Regions from separate parts of the Lactobacillus sp. UMNPBX12 genome, predicted to be linked through region 2. Evidence: predicted binding sites of a transcription regulator. Region 2 holds the regulator's gene; each other region holds the start of a gene.

Region 1 (7,544 bases), on a different contig from region 2:
ATTATGAAAGACAGTGAACTTTGTTCTGCTTACTTAGAAAACAAGTAAGGGGTTGATAAAGTTGAAGCGAGCAATTGTCTTTGGTGCAACTGGCGGTATTGGTCAAGATATTTGTCGAGATTTGGCAGATGCCGGTTGGTCATTATACTTGCATTATCATTCTAATTCTCAAAAAGCTGAAAATTTAGTTCAAGAGCTGTTTGCTAAGCATCCTGACCAGGATTTTATGTCGCTACAGTTGGATTTTGCGACAGGGGATGCACAGTTAACAGATTTTGTTAAAAACTTGTTGCCAGTTAATGCAGTAGTTTTTGCTCAAGGAATTACTAAGTATGGTTTTTTAGGTGATGAAAAATTAGCAAATATCACTGATCTGATTAATATTAATCTTACTGTGCCAATTAAGTTAACTAAATTGTTAGAGCCACAACTGATGAAACGAGATTTTAGTCGTATAGTTTATTTAGGCTCAGTCTATGGTGGTGCAGGTAGTGCATTAGAAAGCGTCTATAGTGCAACTAAAGGTGGTTTAACCAGGTTCGCTCAGGCTTATGCGCGTGAAGTTGCTTCCAATAACTTAACGGTTAATGTAATTGCGCCTGGTGCGGTTAAAACCAAAATGAATGCATTCTTTTCTGAGGATACGATTCAAGAGGTAAAAGATGAAATCCCAGTTGGTCGTTGGGCCAATGGCAGTGATATTTCATACTGGGTTAGAACACTGCTAGATCGACGTAGTAGTTATTTAACAGGACAGACAATTTATGTTACAGGTGGATGGCTTTTATAACTAAGACGTTGTAATAAGAATTTTATGGTATACTCAACATGATAAATTAAAATTTGAAGAGGTAAATATGGCAGATATCGGAGATAAATTAAAGAGCGCCAGAGAGGCTAAGGGACTTTCAATTGCAGATATTGAAAAAGCTACTAAAATTCAGAGCAGATATCTTGAAGCGATTGAGAAGAATGAATTTGATAAACTTCCAGGCGATTTTTATGTTAGAGCATTTATTCGTCAATATGCACAAGTTGTTGGCTTGGATGGTAAGGAGTTATTAAGTGATTACCACGATGATGTACCAGAAGCTAAGCCAGATGAGTACGTAGAAAACTCGATTGATAATAAGAGTGAAGAAGTACGAGAAACCACCGACAATAAGAAAAATTTGTGGAAGAATTACTTGCCACGAATTGCGATCGGACTTGGTGTAATTATCGTAATTCTTGTAGTGTACGTTTTGTATGCTCGTCTTTCTTCAGGTGGTCAAAAGAACCAAGCTGATAATAATGATGTAACTGTTTCATCACAAAAGTCATCATCGTCATCTTCTAAGAAAGCTAAAAAAGTAGTAGTCAATAAAGTTAAGGTTACTAAGGTTAGTGACAATGAGTACCGAGTTACTGGCTTGAATAAAAACCGTCGCCTAGTTGTGCGTGCTGGTGAAAACCAAAATATTTCAGCAGGTGTACAAGTCAATGGTAATGCTAATAGCTGGCAATCAACTTTACTTGCTAATCAAAAGCACACTATGACTTTGCCAAGCAATGCAGAGAGAGTAGTGATTACTTTAGGCAACGATAATGGTACTTCAATCACTATTGCAGGTAAGAAAATCCCATATACAGCAAACAATGCGTACAGGACAATTACTTTGTTGATTGGTAAGGCTAAGGGAACTACTAGTCAAAATAATAGTAGTTCTAATAATACGGGCTCTACTAATAACAATACAACCAATAGTAGTTCTACCCAAAGCCGTACAACTACTCAAAGCAGTGCTACTCATCAAAGCAGTCGTCAACAATCATCTACTACTACTCAAAGTAGCCAACAAACCCAACAAAGTAGTCAAACTCAACAATCATCTACTACTCAATCATCAGCAGACACTAACAATGGCAATGATGGTGGAAATAATAACAAAAATTAAAATCTAGGAGTGTTAGAATGAATTTACCTAATAAACTTACTGTTTTTAGAATCTTTTTGATTCCAGTATTTATGTTAATCATCATTTTTGGTGGGAATGCTAGTGTTCAAGCAGCAGGCTCAACTGTTGTTTGGAGTCGTGTTATTGCTGCTATCGTTTTTGCTGTTGCTTCGGCTACTGATTGGTTTGACGGTCACATTGCGCGTTCACGTAATATGGTAACCAATTTTGGTAAGTTTGCTGATCCATTAGCTGATAAGATGTTAACTATGACTGCTTTCATTTTCTTAGTTGAATTGAAACTTGCTCCAGCATGGGTAGTAGCTATCATCGTTTGTCGTGAATTGGCTGTTACTGGTTTGCGTTTGATCTTAGCAGAAAATGAAGGACAAGTTTTAGCAGCAAAGATGCCTGGTAAAATTAAGACTACTTGCCAAATGTTATCAATCATTTTCTTATTGATTGGTGACTTCTTCCACATTGGTACTATCTTACTTTACCTTGCGTTGATCTTTACTATTTACTCAGGTTACGATTACTTCCACCAATCATGGGGCGTATTCAAGGGCTCAATGTAAAATAGTATTAAGTCAAGAATGATTAAAAGAAGCATTTGCTTCTTTTTTATTTTGTAAAAAAATAATGGCGATTTTTTGCGTAATAAATAATAGAGGGTAAAAAATCCTTTGAACGTTCGTTTGCATTTCTCTTGCAAATTGGACGGCGGTCAAAGTATAATTATTAGGTACGAAAAATAGGAGGACATTAATGGCCAAAGACGAAAAACAGGCTGCTTTAGATGCAGCGCTTAAAAAAATCGAAAAGAATTTCGGTAAGGGTGCTGTAATGCGGATGGGCGAAAAAGCTGATACGCAAATTTCAACAGTGCCAACAGGTTCATTAGCTTTAGATGCTGCTATCGGTGTAGGTGGATATCCTCGTGGTCGTATTATTGAAGTTTATGGCCCAGAATCATCTGGTAAGACTACTGTAGCCCTTCATGCTGTAGCTGAGGTACAAAAGCGTGGTGGTACTGCAGCTTATATTGATGCAGAGAATGCGATGGACCCTGCTTATGCTGAAGCTTTAGGTGTAGATATTGATTCATTAATTTTGTCACAACCTAATACTGGTGAAGAAGGTTTGCAAATCGCTGATACTTTGATTTCCAGTGGGGCAATTGACATTGTAGTAGTCGACTCTGTTGCTGCCTTAGTACCACGAGCAGAAATTGAAGGCGAGATGGGGGATGCCCATGTTGGTTTACAAGCGAGATTAATGAGTCAAGCTTTGCGTAAGCTATCAGGTAATATTTCTAAGACTAAGACTATTGCCATCTTTATTAACCAGATTCGTGAAAAAGTTGGGGTAATGTTTGGTAATCCTGAAACTACCCCAGGTGGTCGTGCTCTTAAGTTTTACTCAACTATTAGATTGGAAGTAAGAAGAGCTGAACAGATTAAGCAATCAGGAGATGTTCTTGGTAACAGAGTTAAAATTAAAGTTGTTAAGAACAAGGTTGCTCCACCATTTAAGGTGGCAGAAGTAGACATTATGTACGGTAAGGGAATTTCACAAAGTGGTGAATTACTGGACATGGCTGCTGATAAGGACATTATCGATAAAGCAGGTTCTTGGTACTCTTACAAGAGTGATCGAATTGGTCAGGGACGTGAGAATGCTAAGAAGTATCTAGAAGAGCATCCAGATATTTATCAAGATATCCAAAAGCAAGTGCGTCAAGCTTACGGGATTGATGAAAAGTCAATTGCTGATCGTGAAGATCCAGAAAAGATCAAGGAGAAGCGCGAAGAAGCCAAGACAGAAAAAGAAGCTGCTACAGATAAAAAGTCTGATCAAGCTAAATAATTATGTCAAAAACCCTGGATTTATTTTCCAAGGTTTTTTGATTTAATTGACATGAACAGATAGGTTCTTTATCATAAAAGTTGTGTGAATAATTCTAAAAAAGGCGATAGTAATCATGAATAATATGTTAACAATTATGATTCCCGTCGCAACTGCCATTGTTTCACTCTTGGTGGGTTCAGTGGTTGGTTATGCAATTCGCAAGCATTCTTGGGAACAAAAAGCTCAAAATGCCCAGAATGATGCTGACCACATTTTGGCTGATGCTAAGGCACAGGTTGCTGCAGCACAAGCTGAAGTTAATGCACAAAAGCAAGCAGCAGCGGCTGTTAAGCAAAGTGCAGAAAATACTAAAAAAGAAAAAATTCTTGAAGCTCAAGAACAAATTCGTGATTTTAGGCAAAAGACCGAGGATGAGTTAAATTCCAAGAAAGATAATTTAGCTCGGGAGAAAAATCGTTTACAACAACGTGAAGATACCTTAGATCATAAGAATTCTTTATTAGATGAACGTGAAAGTGGACTCACGCAAAAGGAAGACCAATTAAAGCAGCAGTATGCTAGCTTAAAGGCAAAATTAACTGAGGCTGAAGAATTAGTAGAAACTAGACGGCAAAAGCTTTATGACGTAGCTAAGTTGGATGAGGAAGAAGCCAAGAAGATTGTGCTTAGTCAATTATCTGATGAACTAGTCAAAGAACGAGCCGAGATGATCAGAAATAGTAACGAAGAAGTAAAAGCTAAAGCTGATCATTATGCTAATCAGGTCATTGTGGATGCTATTCAAAGTAGCGCGGCAGATACAGTTGCCGAAACAACTGTATCTGTTGTTGATCTGCCAAATGAAGAGATGAAGGGACGGATTATTGGTCGTGAAGGACGCAATATCCGTTCATTTGAAGCTTTGACTGGAATAGATCTAATTATTGATGATACGCCAAAGGTTGTTACCTTGAGTGGTTTTGATCCAATTAGACGTGAAATTGCCAAAAGAGCGATGGAACGCTTAATCAAGGATGGCCGCATTCACCCAGCTAGAATTGAAGAAATGGTCGATAAGGCCAGAAAAGAAGTTAACGATGACATCTATGAAGCAGGTGAAAGTGCTTTGATGGAGCTGGGAATTCACCGGATGAATCCTGAATTAGTTAAGACGCTAGGTCGTCTTAAATATCGTACTTCTTATGGACAAAATGTTTTGTCACATTCAATTGAAGTTGGTAAGCTAGCAGGCACGATGGCTGCAGAATTAGGCTTGGATGAAAAATTAGCAGTTCGCGCGGGGTTATTACACGATATTGGTAAAGCCATCGATCATGATATTGAAGGTTCCCATGTAGAAATTGGGGTTGAATTAACTCGTAAATATCATGAACCAGATGTTGTAGTAAATGCGATTGCTGCACACCACGGCGATGTGCCTAAGTTGTCGTTTATTGCTGAACTTGTTGTTGCAGCAGATACGATTTCTAGTGCTCGTCCTGGTGCAAGAAGCGAGAGTTTGGAAAATTATATTAGACGTTTGACCGAATTGGAAAAGATTGCTAAGAGCTACCAAGGCGTTAAGCAGGCTTATGCAATTCAAGCGGGACGTGAAGTTCGTGTGATGGTTGAACCTGACGAAATTTCAGATGATCGGACAGTTATTTTGGCACGTGATATTCGTAATCAGGTTGAAAAAGAACTTGATTATCCAGGTAATATTAAGATTACCGTTATCCGTGAAAAAAGAGTTGTGGCGATCGCTAAATAAATTAAAAAGTTTGGAAGATAATTTTTCCAAACTTTTTTTGCTATTTGTGCAAAATACTGACTACTTGTATAATTAGAACAAGTAAATAAGGAAAGTAGCCAAATATGTTTAAAATTATTGTTGAATTATTCTTATTAGTAATTATTTCAGCGGCAATTACACCGTTTATTCGACGGCTTGCCTTTGTCTTAGGAGCTGTTGATAATCCTAATGCCCGGCGAGTTAATAAGAAACCAATGCCAACGATTGGTGGACTGGGGATTTTTGTTACTTTTAATATCGGTACTTTTGTTCTGTTGCGTGAGCAATTTCCGACTCATGAAATTTTTTCGATTTTACTCGCTTCAAGCGTAATTGTTTTGACGGGATTGATCGACGATATTTTGGAGTTAAAACCTAGACAAAAAATGTTTGGGATTTTTATCGCTTCATTGATTATCTACTTTTTAGCTGGAATCAGAATGAATGTGTTAAAGGTGCCATTCATCGCACATGAAGTAAATCTAGGTTGGTGGAGTTTCCCGATTACTATTTTTTGGATCTTAGCTTTAACTAATGCAGTTAACTTGATTGATGGACTTGATGGGCTAGCTGATGGGGTTTCAATGATCTCTCTGACTACCATGGGGATCGTAGGTTATTTCTTCTTGCACACTCATCAGCTATATGTCCCAATTGCTTGTTTTATGTTAGCTGCCTGTTTATTGGGCTTTTTACCATATAATTTCCATCCAGCAAAAATTTTCTTGGGTGATACGGGTGCACTTTATATTGGTTTTATGATCGCCGTTTTATCTCTGAAGGGGTTAAAGAATGTAACTTTTATTTCATTGTTGGTCCCAATTATCATTTTGGGAGTGCCTATTACTGACACCGTTTATGCAATGATTCGGAGAAAGCTAAACAAAAAGCCAATTTCAGAAGCAGACAAGCATCATTTACATCACCAGCTGATGCGAATGGGGTTAACGCACCGACAGACGGTATTGACTATTTATGCATTATCATTGGTTTTCTCATTTATTTCTTTATTATTCCTGCTTTCGCCAACTTGGGGCACTTGGCTTCTGATCTTAGGCTTGCTGATTGCCTTAGAGTATTTTGTGGAATCAATTGGTTTATTGGGTGAAAAATACCATCCTTTGATGCATGTAATTCAGAAAATTATTAATCAAAAGAGTAAGACTGATCCAACAATTGAAGTTTGGCACTTAGGAGACGAAAAACCAGATCAATTGAAGAGTAAAAAAAATAATAAGTAGCAAAAAAGCATTTGGAAATATCCAAATGCTCTTTTTATTGTTCATGATAATTATTAGCTTCAACAGGAATTTCATTATAGCGTTTTTCACCATTAGTAAAGGTAACCTGTCCGGCCAATAAATTAGTTAGGTCTTCCTTAGGTTTAGCTTGTTGGTCATCGTTAACAAAAATATGAATTTTAACATCTACACCGTATTCGGTATTGGCAATAAAAATTTTTTGCTGTTTTAGGTAATGATCAACTTCATCGAAGCGGTTATAGGGTACGCTAAAAATTAATTCTTGTTGTAAAACGCGTTTAATGACGCCGATTTTTTCAACAACATTGGTGACACTATTGGAATAGGCACGAATTAAACCGCCTGCTCCTAATTTGATTCCACCAAAATAACGGGTTACTACGACTGTAACGTTTTTTAAATTCATTAATTGCAATGCTTTTAACTCAGGAACACCAGCCGTACCTGATGGCTCACCATTATCGCTTTCTTTGACCTGGTCGTCATTTAAGCCGATCGTGTAGGCAAAGGTATTGTGCGAAGCATCGCGATATTTTTTAGAGATTTTTTGAATAAAATCATTTGCCGCATCAGTAGTAGTGGTGCGAGCAATATTGGCAATGAATCTGCTCTTTTTGATAATTAATTCACCGGTGCCGTTTTCTTTAATAGTTAAAAAATTTTCCTTTTCTGACAAAATAATCGCCTCTTTTTGCGTAATAG
Region 2 (7,544 bases):
GAGGTTAAAGGCGACAATAATAGTGAATTAACCCGAATCATATTAAAACGAGTATTCATTAACCCACCATTTTCGCCTTCAAAATTGTGGGTCATCCGTTTTTCCTGATTAAACTCTTGAATAACAGAGACTCCTTCAATTGATTCGTTCAAATTAGTGTTAATTCGACTAAGGCGTTCACGATAATTACGATAAAGTCGCGAACTTCTTTGAGAGTAAAGCCAAATAACAAATAACAGAATTGGCATAAAAAGCAAAATTAACCAGCCAGCAACTACATTAGTAGTAAACATCGCTACTAATGCTGTTACTACAGAGAAAACACCAATTACAAAAGTTGATAGAACAGTCAAAAAATTGCTCAAAGTCATTGTATCATTAGTAACTCTTGAAACAATTGAACCAGCTGGAGTTTGGTCAAAATAACGCATCCCTAATTTATGTAACTTACGGTAAAGCGCTCTTCTGACACTTTCTAATGTTTTCTCTGAGCCTAAGGCAAAGAAATATTGATAAGTAAACTGGATAATTGCCTTTAAAATAGAGCCTAAAGCATACAATAATCCTGCAAAAAGAATCACTTGCACCGTTGTATTTTGGTGTAACAAGAAATGATCTAAGAAATATTGCAAACCCCTTGGTAAAAGAATATTAATTATGCTGACAACAAAAGCTCCAACTAAAGCAATGATCATTTCAAATTTAAATTGCTCCACAAAGCCCATTAGTCGTTTAAAAATGTCAACTTGTTCTTTAAACGGAATTGTCTTCGACCAGACGGATTCATGTTGTTCTTCGTTATTCATCTACATCTTCACCCACCTTTGCTTGTAACTCTTGTCTACGCCACATTTCTGCATACCAACCATCTTCGTCTAAAAGTTGTTGGTGATTGCCTCGTTCAACGATTCGCCCATCTTTTAAAACTAAAATCAGATCCGCATCCATGACAGAAGTTAAGCGGTGAGCTGCAATCATCGTAGTCTTATCTGCTCGCTCTTTTCTTAATGATGATAAAATTTCAGTTTCAGTCTTCGCATCAACTGCTGATAAAGCATCATCCAAAATCAAGATCTGACTATCTTTTAACAACGCACGGGCAATCGACATTCTCTGTCTTTGACCACCTGAAAGCGATAACCCATTTTCACCAACTAATGTTTCATAGCCTTTAGGCATTTGCAAAACATCATCATGCAAATCACTCTTCTTGGCTGCAGCTGCAATATCATCCTTATCTACATTTTCAGAAGAGAAAGCAATATTTTTGCCGATACTAGTTGAAAACAAGAAATTATTTTGAGGAACGTAGGAGATCTGACTGAGTAATACCTTTAGTGGAATATTTCTAATATCTTTGCCATTCAGAGTAATTTGACCATCATACTGATCAAATTCTCGCAAAAGCAGTTGAATAATTGTGGTTTTACCCGCACCAACTCGACCAACTAACCCTAAAGTTTGCCCAGGTTTTAAAGTGAAATTGACTTGCTTTAAAACTGGAATATCTGGCTCATCTGGATATGCGAATGATTTAATGTCATATTTTAATTCACCTTGCAAATCTTGAGAAGTAATATTTGGATCTGCATGTGCATCAGTAATCAAAGGCTTTTCATCAAGTAACTTTTCTACACGGTCATAACTTGCACTACCACGCTCTAGAATATTAAACAAATAACCAATAGCAAACATTGGCCAAACCATGTTAGAAATATACGCGATAAAAGAAACCAACTGGCCAATTGATAAAATCTTGTTAGTTACTAATAGTCCCCCATAAATAATCGTAATCACATACGTAGTACCGATAATTATTGTTCCCAGTGGATCAAATAAGGAATCCCAGACAAAAACTTTTTTATTAATATTGATCGTTTCATCGACCATCTTGTCAAAAGCAGCAGTATCTTCTTTACCCTGACCAAAAGTTTTAAGCACTTTAATACCCGAAACGGATTCTTGTGTCTTATTATTCAACTTTGAAAACGCAGCTTGTGATTTATCAAAAGCATCATGTAGATGATCGCCTAGCTTCCAAGCTCCCAAAGCCAAAAATGGCAACGGTAATAAAGCGACAATTGTTAAACGCCAATCAACAAAAATAATCATTGCGATCATTGTTGACAGCCCCATAACTAAAGAATCAACTAAAGTTAAAACACCGTCTCCAGCTACATTCTGAATAGCGGAAACATCATTAGTGGCATGTGCCATTAAATCACCCGTTCGATGGCGCTGATAAAAAGTTCGGTCCATAATCATAAAATGATCGAATAACTTTGACCGCATCTGCCGTTCCAATTCTGCCGCTCCGCCCCAGATTTGCTTACGCCAGAAATAGCGCAAAATATAAAGAGTGAGCGCTGCGGCTAAAACGGCAATGATCAGCATTCCGTATTGGCCCCAGGAAATATGTCCTTGATCAAGTTGATCAGCCATCAAACCTAATACGCGCGGTGGTACTAAATTGGCTAAGGAAGTCAGCGCTAAGAAAGTAATCCCAATAATGTAGCGCTTTTTTTCAGCCTTAAAAAACCAACCTAGTTTGCTAAATATTCCCATATTTCACCTCATTTTAAAAATTGCACAAAAAAGAGACAAAGAAAATCCTTCGCCTCTTTCCAAAAATAATCTAAATTAATTACCTTTGTTGGTGTTTCATCATGTTCATTACTTGATGTACCTTCTTATTTGAAGGCTTTTGTCCCATTTGAGACATCATAGCAACGATCATATCTTCACTAATAGGAGGATTTTCCTTAAAGTACTTCTTCATGTATGCTCTTGCACCATAGAAACCCGCTGTTGCACCAACCAAGAGCGCAACAATGATCAAAAAAATTGCTAAACCTAAATTCATCTTATTAAATCCTCCATCTAACTAACATTTATATTTTATCATAATCCTCTAACTTATTAAAAGAGCTAGTTAATCTTTTCTAAGTCCTTTTTTTCTTTGAGCACGTTTAGCTCGTTCTGAAGTAACTTCTTTACCATTCTTATCCAAGATAACCATGTTTTCAACATCTTGTTTAAAAGCTGCTCTAAAGTTAGCTAAAAACTTCTTATGCAGTTCTTTTCTTTCTGCTTCTTCTTCAGGAGTTAATCCTTCTTTTTCTTTCTTATGGTAAAGTTCATTAATTCGATCTGTTACCTTTTTTTCTTCTTCTTTACTCATTGCATCTTTATTATCCATAATAGTTCCACCTCACATTAACAATCATTAGTCTACCTTATTTTTTATCATAAAAAAAGTATAACTTCTTAAGAACGCCTGTTTGAGAATATTGACATTATCTGGTAGAATTAGGTTATAATATTAAGTACCATAAATACAAACGGAGAATTAAAAATGCCAAGAAAAACAAGCGATAAAAAGCAACTAGAAATTTTGCAATATATTTACGATACAGTTGAGAAACGGAGCATTCCACCTACAGTTAGAGAAATCTGTTCTGCAGTTGGTCTTTCTTCTACTTCCACTGTCCATGGTCATTTAGCTCGCCTTGAAAGAAAGGGCTGGCTAGTAAAAGACGCTACAAAACCTCGTGCTTTGGAAATTACCCGTGAGGGTAAAAAAGAGTTAGGTATCAAGCCAAAGGAAATTCCAGTTATCGGTGTGGTTACTGCAGGACAACCAATTCTGGCAGTTGAAGATATTGATGACTACTTTCCACTCCCACCAGACTTAAAAAGTGATGCTGGTGAACTCTTTATGCTCAAAGTCCACGGTGAAAGTATGATTAACGCTGGCATTTTAAACGGTGATAGCGTAATCGTACGCAAACAATCATCTGCCAACAATGGTGAAATCGTGGTGGCAATGACTGAAGAAAATGAAGCTACAGTTAAGCGTTTCTACAAAGAAAAGGATCACTACCGATTACAGCCAGAAAATGATACAATGGCTCCAATCATTTTACCTAAAGTTACAATTTTGGGTAAGGTAGTTAGCTTGTATCGTAATAACATTGACTAATTTCAATTTTGACCTAGATAATTTATCTAGGTCTTTCTTTATGCCAAAATTTCAGTTATTTTTTCTTCAAATAATGGTAACCATTTCTTTAGATAACCCGCACGAGTTGGATGAATTTCATCAGCCATATACAAAGCGTCTTGATGCTGAAAATCAGGATGATCGTATAAATCTAGAATCTCAATGTGACACTTTTGAGACAGTTCGTGTACTCGTTCAACCATCTGTTTGTATAACGGATTAGCAAAATAAGGATTAGTATAAATTAAAATTGGACATTTCCACCTTGCTTGAGCCGTTGAAATCATATATTCCAAAGCTCCCGTAATGGTTTTGGTGTCAAAGTTTTGATTAGTAATTTTGCCTAGTTTTTTATTTTGATTTGCATCATTAGTTGAAAGTTGTAAGACAAAAACATCAGGTTGTGATTCGGTCAACTCTTCTCTAAAACGAGCAACATAAGAATCGTTTGGCTTATAAGTATCTTCATCAACTAAGGTCGTACCATTTTCTGCATCTTTAATTGCAGCAACGCCATCACGCTTCCAAAGATAATCAACAAAGCTTTCACCCAAAGCGCCAAAACCAAAAGTAACGGAAGAACCCAAAAATAAAATTTTCTTACCTATCAAAGGGCTCGCAACGGTTTGTACACTATTTAGACTATACTTACGACTATTTCCTGCTAAATAAGCAATATCAGTGTAATAACGTTGATGTAAGGCATGCTCATCTAGATCCATGCGTAATTCATTTAAAGCGATATCCGATAAATCATTATTTTGTCTAATTGGAATCAAAAAAGTTTCATTACTCATTTTCAGATTTTTCCTTTTCTACATACGGCTTGATTTTATCCCAATCTTTAATAATATCATCTGTTAGCTTGCGATTATAAAAAACAGCGGCAGGATGATATTCTGGGAAAATAGTGTATCTTTCTTTTGACCAAATATAGCCGTCTTTAGTTTCATTTAAACGTAAAATTGGTGTATTTTTAATTACTTGACCATGTTCAGCTGAAATCTTATGACCAGACCCCAAAAGACGTTCTAATCCCGTATTACCCAAGGCAACAATTAGTTTTGGTTGAGCATAGTCAATTTCAAAATCTAAGAAAGGCGCATGAGCTAGAATCTCTTTTTTGGTTGGCTTACGATTGGGATATTTGATTACTTCTTTATTTTCACGCTTGCTAAAAACCTTTTTGATTGCAAAAGGTCGACTTCTCACAGCAGATGTAATATATACCTGATCACGTGTCAGACCAATCTGCTTCAATGATTTATCCAATTCCTTACCCGTATCCCCGCTAAAGGGAATATTATTAACAATTTCATTTCGACCAGGAGCTTCACCGACAATCATTAATAAAGGATGTTGGGGACCCGAGCCAGAATTAATTCCTTCTAGCTGCATGCCTTTAGATCGTTCTTTCACTTCGTCAATCAGTTTTTTCGGATAATCCATTTTTCCATCTTCTTTTAAATTTTTGTTTTACTCGACTTTACTGGGGACATTTACAAATGTGGATAACTATTGGTTCTAACGCTAATTCCACATTTAATATTATTTTTTACAAAAATAGCTTCACAATAACAAATGTCTTTATATCAAGATTAGTAATAGATATCTGCCAACTTTGTGATTTTTGTCTTAGTTTCACAACCGTTTCACAGCTGAATTTCTTCACAATCTTTTTTCATCATTACTACTATACAGCCATTTTATCATTGTGATCTTTTTAAAATAAAAGGCTATCACCTTCTATTAAGATAATAGTCCTTTATGATATCAGTTTAAAAGTATTACACACAGACTAATTATGCAACAGTGTCTGCAATATTAAATTAGTTGAACCGTGACGATAATCTAATGGTGATGCGCCATAGTCTTTTTCATTCCCCCAATAAAGATAGTTTTTGGTACCTTTAACATGTAAATAAAGTTGAGGTGATTTTTCACCTTCTATTTTGGTTCTATCAACCGTTAGTTTAGCGCCAGCACGATAAAGCACCTTTTTATTTTGCTTAAATTTGGCAGTATACGCATATGCATCATTTATTAAAGACACACTCACAGGTCCTTTATCCCACAACGTCTTACCATCTACTAAAGCAACGTCTGCCGCATTGATATATTGTGTTTTACTAATCTGAAAATAAGTATGATCACCCTGTTGAATTGCAGGTAAAGTCATCTTAGTTTTATTTTGATAATAATAAAATTGAGTATTAGCAGCCGCTTTCTTAGGTTTACCATAATAGTTTAAAACCGTGCCTTGTTTTAGATTTTTATTCTTGACTTGCTTGCCTGTTGCATCATAAATAGGTGCATTATTATTTAAAAACACGGTTCCCTTGCCATTCAAAGTAGTTACTTGGCTGGCATCAATATAACCGCCCTTATCAATATTAAATAATTGCTTAGGCGAATTATAGTATGGTACCTCAATTTTTGGTTTTTGTTTATTAGTAAAATAATTCTTGCCACCATTATAGCTAACTAATTTTTTACCATTTTTATCATAAATATAATTTTTCTTGTGCCGAAAATGTAACTTGACCGTATTTGTGTTACCAAGCCAGGTTAACACATCGCTTTCTTTAACATAGCCTCCTTTACCAATCGAATAGTAAAGCTTACCACCAATAATTCGACTAGTTGGCACAGGAATCCCAGCTGCAAAGCGCTGCTGAATAATATAAGTCTTGCCACTATATTTTAAACGAGTACCAGCTTTGATATTTTGATGATATTTCGAATTATAATTACCTGCACGATCATAAATTATTGGTGCTTTATTTACCTGGATTGTATTCTTAGCTGCTTGGGCTTTCTTCGTCGTTGCTTGTACCGTAGTCGTGATATTGGGAAAAGATAATATAGGTGCTACTGTCAATACGGTTGCTGCCACAAGTGCAAATTTGCAATTGAACTTCATTTATTTCACCTCATTCATTCCATAACTCCATCATAGCATTTTATATACAACTTTTGGGTAGAAAAAAAGCCAGTTCCACTGGAACTGACCTTTTTATGATTGACGTTATGATTAACGACGTGCTTCAGCAATTCTTGCTGACTTGCCGTGACGTTCACGTAAGTAGTAAAGCTTAGCACGACGTACACGACCATGACGCTTAACTTCAACCTTAGCAACACGTGGGTCGTTAACTGGGAAGGTTCTTTCAACACCAACACCTGAAGCAATCTTACGAACTGTGTAAGTAGCACCGATGCCAGTACCCTTCTTCTTGATTACAACGCCTTCGAACAACTGAATACGTTCGTGAGTACCTTCAACAACACGTACATGAACAGTAACAGTGTCACCTGCACGGAATGCAGGAATATCGTCACGAAGTTGTTCTTTAGTTAATTCTTGAATTAATGGATCCATAATATACTTTTCTCCTTCTTCGGCATTCATCAACGTACCAACGCCAGCGGAACACCCCTAAACTTATTCATTGTGGTCACGCCACGATGAATAGTATATCAAGTAGAGCTTGCTTAATCAAGCTCTGCTTTAATATCTGCCAACATTTTCTTTTCTTCA
Region 3 (7,544 bases), on a different contig from region 2:
CTTATAAGCAAGGCGGAACTCCATGGCTTGACGGTCGTCATACAGTCTTTGGACAAGTAATTACAGGCATGGATGTAGTTGATAAAATTGCTAAGTCGAAAAAAGATAAAATGGATAAACCACTAGAAGATATAACTATTGAGTCGATCCAAGTCCAAGGATCAAAGTTTGATGACTAACAAAAACGTGCTGTTTTTTCGGAATAAACAGCACGTTTTTGTTAATTATTCATTTCTTTTAGAAGGGTGATCAAAGACTTACATACGCGTTCAGCCTTAGGTTCTGGTAATTTTCTTAATTCGTTAATAACTTTTTTCATGAAAACGGGTGTATTGTTATCATGAATTTTTTCAGGCTTGATTTTTTTAGCACGATAGGCATTGTTAATGATATCGGGTGTAGTAGTATTCAAAGCTTTGGCAATAGAATCAAGCTTCTGAATACTAATGTTTTGGTCCTTAGTCCTTTCCACACGTGAAATAAAATTTACAGAAAGATCACTTAGCTCAGCCAAATCTTCCTGTGTTAGTTTCTGTTCACGTCTTCTACGAGAAATTTCTTCTCCTAAATTAATATTCACAAGCATTCGATCCTTTCAAGTAACTTATAGTCTATTATAGCCTATATAAAATTATGTAAAAAATGAATAGACTATTTTAATATTCTCAACATACACTTATATTAAATAATAAGAAATTATATTTGTTTATAAATGTACATTTTTAGCGTAATCAGTGCTATTAGGCACTACAGTTTATAGTATAGTCTTAAATTGAATACTTTTATTGTTAAAATAGAAATGAAATAAAAGCTTAAAAAAATATACTAATTATTAAGTTTTTAAGCTTATAATGTATAAAAGGATATAAAAATAGATTGGGGATTTGATGAGTTTAAAAGAGGTTTTAAATAGTAATCGGCCTGCAGAGTCACGACAATTAGCGTGTGCGTTAACTTTTTGTGGGGGATTTATTGATGCATATACATATATCCAGAGAGGACATACGCTTTCCGCTGGACAAACAGGAAACGTTATCTTTTTTAGTTCAGCATTAGCTGATCATAATGTTCCTGGAATGATTAATCGAGCTAGTACGTTTATTGCTTTTTCTTTAGGATTGCTATTAGTAGGACTTTTTCATAAATATGTGAAAAGTCACTATTGGAGAGTATTTTGCTTATTTCCAATTTTAGCGATTTGTATTGTAGTGGGCTTTTTGCCTAAAAGTGTTCCTAATTATTATATTGTGCCTGCTATTGCGTTTGGATTGGCTATTCAAAACGCATCTTTCAGCAAAATTGAAGGCATGGGTTATAACAATGCATTTACAACTGGAAATTTAAAAAAATCGGTTGTTGCATGGAGTGCATTTTTCTTTGGTGAAGACAAAAGTAAACATACAGCTGCCGTTAATTATATGATGTTAACAATTGCATTTGCAGTTGGAGCAATAATTTCAGCTTTACTGCAAAAATTATTGGTATTAAAAACTATTTGGATTGCAGTCATTTTTTTAACGACGATTAATTTAGTTTATATCATTGCATTGAGACGAAATAAAAAAATTGATTTTTCAAAATGATTTTAAAAGCACTTGTCATAATTGGCAAGTGTTTTTTTGAAGAGGTTGTGAGTGAGAAGAAAGCGACCAATCTGAAAAATAATAATTTTATCAGTGTGCGTATAATTAATATTATGTAAAGCCGGATTAAAAAAACAATCCATTTAATAATAGAAGTCATAATTAATTTAATTGTTTCAGCAAATAAGTCTTATTTTGGATTTGTTAACTCGAATTCAGGTTATTTATTTTTTCAAAAAATGAATTTTGCTTTTTTAATTTTTGTTTTTACTTCATTTACTCTGACTATGATAAGAAAATCAACTCTCAATAAATTTTTACATGCTGAGATCGCAATTCTATGACCAAATTCATTTATTTTGATCAATAGTTGTTTTATAGTTTAATAGTTAGTTGTTCATTTGTATGAACCAGTTTTTAAAAGTAATGGTTTTATTGATGGTTGGAATTATAGTTTTTCATCAAGTTAATCAAGCTAGATAAAATTACTTTTATGGCTAAGAGTAAATCAATGGTATCCTAGATATTCTTGAGATAATTTTTTAGATGATTAGTTATCTGTATATTTTATGGCTAAAAGTCTGAATTGAATAATATGCTGACAATAATCAATAAAACAACCTTCAAAGAGAAGTATTTTGCAACAGTTATGGTAAAGTAATTCTAATTAAAAATAATGAAAATAGTTGAGTAATATTTGCTAGTTTTGCCTTTAGTATCTATAAAGCCATTTTTTATTTTTATGCTATAACTTTCTTTAAAACAAAAATTTTAATGATCACTAGATAAACCTATCTCGCAAAAGCCTAATTTTGGTAAATTTGTGCTTTTGTGCTTTTGTTATTTTTATTGTTTTAACGTTTTGTATTTCATTTTAAATTCGTAAAAAAATATTTTATAAATTCTTTGCTCTTTTTGCTACATACAAATCGGTATTAAGTGCTTTTATATTTATTCTTATTCCCTATTTTTAAGATTGGCTGTAATAATACACATATTGAAATTTCTTAAATAAATAATCAAGCGGTAAAAATGATAATTCTACTAAACTCATGACTCAAGTCGCTATTTAAATCTGTGTTTTTACATGAATAAGACATCTAAATAAAGTTTCAATCTTCAAAAAATGCTGAGAATCACTCTAAGATTTCTTTTTAATGAATTAATTTGTCGTGGTTACTCAATCTTTATACAAACAAGCAACATTTTAATTCATTATTATAACCTTATACCTCTATCTCCCCTCCTCTGCTGACCAGGGAAGACGAAAAAAGAGCCGAAATCAGACATAACTCGTCCAATCAGGCTCTTTGCTTATCTAGCTAGAATAAAAATCTGAATAAAATCAATCTGTTGCAGGTCTAATTTTATTCATAATGAAGGCAACGACGATTACCAAGATAACCGCACCTAAAATTGACGGTACAATTGCCATGTCCGCAACCTTCGGTCCCCATTCCCCTAAAAGGGCTTGGCCTAGTGAAGATCCAACCAATCCTGCTAAAATATTAGCAATCCAGTTCATTGACTTACCATGTCCAGTTAAAGCACCTGCAATTAAGCCGATTACTCCACCAACAATTAATACCCAAATCCAATGTAGCATTTTGATCACCTTTGCTTTCTTGCAAAATATCTTATCACATTTCTGATTAAACAAAGCGCTTTCTTTAACTATCTTTATTTTAAGCGAATGAACTGTTTCTTGTCACTTTTAAAATATATTATTTGACTGTCTTATACTTTTCTTTAGATTTGGGGCATATTTCTTGCCACGACTAATTCTTTATTTTTTGTCTATTGTATATCTCAATTTGATTTCAATTTTTTTCGGTTTGATTACTGATATATTAATAAATGATCTCATCTATTGCCTTTTGAGAACTATATCTGTAGTCTATAAAGTATAAATTATGTGAGAGATATAGATAAGATTCTCTCCACTAAGTATGGAGGACATAAATTGTTTAAAAGGAAATCAATTATTAAATTAGCATGTGCAACTATGTTAACGAATGCAGGTGTCACACTTTTATCTCAAATGACTCGTTTCTCTGACTCAGAGAGCATTGTGCAAGCTTCATCAACATCAGTTGTTGCTAAAGCCCTTGGAATTGATGTTGCCAGCTACCAAAGCGCAGATTTAACTGCTCATGCCAAGGCTGGTTCTCAATTTGCAATCGTTAAAGTTAGTGAGGGAACCAGTTATCGCAACCCTAAGGCAGCCAATCAGATTAAATCTGCTATTGCTAATGATATGATGCCGATGGCTTATCATTTTGCAACTTTTAGTTCAAGTTCATCGGCCGCTAAGCGCGAAGCGCAATACGCAATTTCTTCTGCTAAGGCGTTGGGATTACCAGCTGGCTCATACTTAGCCTGCGATTATGAAACTGGTCAGGGCAATATCATTACTAATGGTAAAAATGTAACAGCTAAGGCTATTATTGCCTTTATGGATCAAATTAAGGCGGCTGGCTATCAACCACTTCTCTATGCTAGTTCTTCCGTTTTGCAAAACAATATTAATACTCCATCTATCGTGAACAAGTATCCTAATTCACTCTGGGTAGCCGCATATGCGATTTCAGGCCGAGTAGACCAACCCAACTTTAAATACTTCCCTTCAATGGATGGTGTCGCAATCTGGCAGTTCACAGATAATTGGCGCGGAATGAATACTGATGGCAATATTACAGTCTTGCCATTATCAATCGCAGGTAACGCGGCAGTCTCACAGGCTCCTAAGGCCTCCAATACCAAGAAAACAGCTACAGTTATGTACAAGTCATATGTTTATGACAAAAATAGCAACCGGACAAATGATTTTTATAATGCTTACAGCTCTATTACTTATTATGACAATAAGGTGAGAATTAAAGGCAAATCAATGATTCGTGTCGGTGAAGACAAGTATGTGATGGCAAGTAACGTACTAGGCAATTCACGCGTCTTTAAAGCTGATGCTAAAGTGTATAAAAATGATGGCACCATTAATACAAAATGGTCTACTAAAAAATCCGGTTCACCGATCAAGACTTATGGCCCTAAACATTACATCAATAATGAAGCTTACTATCGAATTGGTAAAAATGCTTACGTTAAAGCAGACAAGTTCTAATTTATTTTTAGCAGCAAATATTTGCTGCTTTTTTGATGCATCCCTAAAACGTAAATGAACTGACGAATCATTTCCAATTTATTTATCTGCATCCCTTTTTTACCCATGTTAAAATTAAGGCATTATATAGAAACGAGGATAAGATAAGGATGAAATTTAAAAAGAAGTTAGCTTTATTCTTAGGTCTTGGAGTATTATTGCTTTCTCTGACTGGTTGTAGTGATTTTCAAAACTGGGAATTATCTATGCGCTCTAAGATTGGGGCATTGCCCTTAACAGTATCAACGTATGATTCTAATGGACAAAAGATCGACCAGATCAAAGCTAAGTCAGTTAATATTCATACTGATAAAAAGATGTCACAGAAAAGTAGTAATGGCACTGAACATTCTAGCGTAATTGATGTTGACTATGGCAATAATCGAATGATTCACGTTGGTTCTACTATGATTGCCTATGAAGGACTGAAAAACTACGAGGATGCATTTAACAAAAAAGTTAAGATCGACGATCAAAATCGTTCTGTTCCTCTGTTAAATACAATGTATCAGAATTTTAAAAACGATTGGAATGGTAGCTCAAGAGTAGTAATGATTAGAAGCCAATTAGGAATGCCGATTGCTGTCTTTATTGGAAATCACGTCTCAATTCATAAGAGTGATATGAAGAATGCAACTCAATTTGTGATTGATGGTCATCGTCTATTTGTTTACCGTGCTGATTACACAGTTTATCCAATGTCCAGTTTAAAAAGCAATTAACGATAAAAAGTGTCAATCCTCATTTTAAGGACTGACACTTTTTATTATTTATCATCAATTAATGCATTAAATGCTTCATTAGTTTCAACGATGTCGCTCATTACTTGATTAATCCAGTCATTAAGCTTATCGTTATCGTAGTTTTCTAAACCGCCTTCGGAATCTCCAATGTCCGCAATACCATTATTGAAATCTACTAGTTCAGTAATTAACTTTTGAGCAAAAATCTTAGTGGTGCCACCAAAGTTTTCCGCAAAATTATTTACATCCCCATATGCATCGGCAATATCACTGAAAACTGTGACAGTTTTACCAAAAGTCTCACTCAAGTTATCTACATCTGCTTGAGTTGGTACAGTCAATTCTTCATCTTCATTATTAAGTTGTTCATCTAAACGAACGCCAATGTCGTTTAACACTAAGTGACCATCATATAGACGATTCAGTAATTTGATACCACTAGGGTTTTTAGCTTGGAAGTTTACACTAATTTCTTTTGTCATACTTTTTCCTCATCTCACATAATGTATTTTCATCTATTGTACAATTTTTAGCCAAAAAATACGACTAAACAAGGAAAATAAGCTTTTTTCGATTCTTTATAAAAAATGTTATATTTTACTTGAACATTAGCAATAAAGAGCATAAAATAAACGATTGAAAAGTGTTGTACCATACAAACAACATATGTTTGTAAGTAATGTTTGAATTACTAAATGTAATTTGCCCTTACTTACTGACGAGCAATCACTGTTGCTATAATTATAATGCTAAGAGTTTTCTATAAGCGTTGCTGGTATTCTAGTTATAGTGACATGATTATCTAAGTTAAATTTAGTTGCAATCATTTTTCTACGTTAGTACTATAGATATTCACGTTCGAATGAGCGCAGTAATTTTAAATTAGACTGTTTTTTATCACCTATTCCTGAGAATAGGTGATTTTTTTATGATTAACGTATTTGTATGATATAATATAAACATTAGTTCGTGAAAGGAGCAGATATGGAAACTGCTAAATACCTAGAATTGATCCAAATTGAAGTAAATAAATTGCCTGATTTTGTTAAGCAATTTAATCTTGGTACTAATCATTCATTAACTACTACTTACCAGTACTTAACTGAAATTCGACGCTTCTTCGATTGGCTACGTCAAGAAAATATCTCTTCTGCTTCAGATAATGCTCATGTTACTACGGATACATTAGCCAACTTACGTCGCAATGACATAATGCTGTATATTGATTATTTAGGACATACCCGTAATAAGCAAGGCCGACTAAACTCCCCCACTACGATTAATCGCTCAATTAATGCTTTACGCTCCCTATTTAAGTTTTTAACCATTACTGCCGACAATAATCATGGTGAGCCATATTTTGAGCGGAATGTAATGCTTAAAATTAATTCTTTAAATGATACGCAAACACTTAATTATCGGGCTCATGTACTTGAAAGCCACATGTACACTGGTAAGTTAAAATTTGAATTTTTGACTTTTATTGATCAGGACTATATTAACCATTGTAATAAGCAAGCAAAGATTGGTTTTAAGCAAAACAAAGAACGTGACATGGCAATTGCTGCATTAATCTTAGGTACCGGCATTCGGGTGTCTGAATGTGCTGGCGTTGATTTGAGTGATTTAAACCTTAAGGATGCTGTACTAGATGTAACTAGAAAAGGCGGACAAAAAGATAGTGTACCAATTGCAGAATGGACACTTCCTTATATCAAGCGATATAAAGGTATTCGTAATGAACGCTATCATGCAGATAGTAAGCAAGTGGCATTCTTTTTAACTCAATGGCATGGTCAAACGCGGCGAATTACAACTAACGCAATTGAAAAAATGATCAATAAGTATTCTGCAGCTTTTGGTCATCCCCTTACCCCACATAAGTTACGTCATACGGTTGCTTCTGAGCTCTATGAAGTAACTAAAGATCAAGTGCTTGTAGCACAACAGCTAGGTCAAAAAGGCACTTCAGCCACCGATCTATATACTCATGTTGATCAGAAAAAACAGCGTGCGGCTCTCAATGAGATCTCAAAAGAAAATCACGATTAATCAAAT

What was found. Region 2 encodes LexA, which represses DNA repair genes until DNA is damaged. Its sites were predicted from a motif close to CNAACANNTGTTNG; they were not measured.
Positions count from the first base shown of each region.
Region 1: recA (recombinase RecA) is a predicted target of LexA. The motif match lies at 2,625-2,638, and genes of this name have one in related genera.
Region 3: xerS (tyrosine recombinase XerS) is a predicted target of LexA. The motif match lies at 6,443-6,456, and genes of this name have one in related genera.

Region 1 is NZ_PCYY01000017.1:8,794-16,337, forward strand. Features, by position in the region: gene CP363_RS07500 (pitrilysin family protein) at 1-48, shown strand, start outside; gene ymfI (elongation factor P 5-aminopentanone reductase) at 62-790, shown strand; gene CP363_RS07510 (RodZ family helix-turn-helix domain-containing protein) at 858-1,937, shown strand; gene pgsA (CDP-diacylglycerol--glycerol-3-phosphate 3-phosphatidyltransferase) at 1,955-2,515, shown strand; gene recA (recombinase RecA) at 2,706-3,806, shown strand; gene rny (ribonuclease Y) at 3,922-5,559, shown strand; gene CP363_RS07530 (glycosyltransferase family 4 protein) at 5,664-6,821, shown strand; gene CP363_RS07535 (YigZ family protein) at 6,856-7,518, opposite strand.
Region 2 is NZ_PCYY01000007.1:5,986-13,529, forward strand. Features, by position in the region: gene CP363_RS04015 (ABC transporter ATP-binding protein) at 1-806, opposite strand, end outside; gene CP363_RS04020 (ABC transporter ATP-binding protein) at 799-2,565, opposite strand; gene CP363_RS04025 (YneF family protein) at 2,645-2,863, opposite strand; gene CP363_RS04030 (DUF896 domain-containing protein) at 2,933-3,199, opposite strand; gene lexA (transcriptional repressor LexA) at 3,356-3,982, shown strand; gene CP363_RS04040 (SGNH/GDSL hydrolase family protein) at 4,021-4,800, opposite strand; gene CP363_RS04045 (uracil-DNA glycosylase) at 4,793-5,452, opposite strand; gene CP363_RS04050 (SLAP domain-containing protein) at 5,802-6,926, opposite strand; gene rplS (50S ribosomal protein L19) at 7,038-7,385, opposite strand; gene trmD (tRNA (guanosine(37)-N1)-methyltransferase TrmD) at 7,499-7,544, opposite strand, start outside.
Region 3 is NZ_PCYY01000010.1:62,386-69,929, forward strand. Features, by position in the region: gene CP363_RS05695 (peptidylprolyl isomerase) at 1-179, shown strand, start outside; gene CP363_RS05700 (helix-turn-helix domain-containing protein) at 221-580, opposite strand; gene CP363_RS05705 (YoaK family protein) at 888-1,583, shown strand; gene CP363_RS05710 (GlsB/YeaQ/YmgE family stress response membrane protein) at 2,929-3,189, opposite strand; gene CP363_RS05715 (GH25 family lysozyme) at 3,547-4,704, shown strand; gene CP363_RS05720 (DUF5052 family protein) at 4,854-5,465, shown strand; gene CP363_RS05725 (hypothetical protein) at 5,510-5,968, opposite strand; gene xerS (tyrosine recombinase XerS) at 6,471-7,538, shown strand.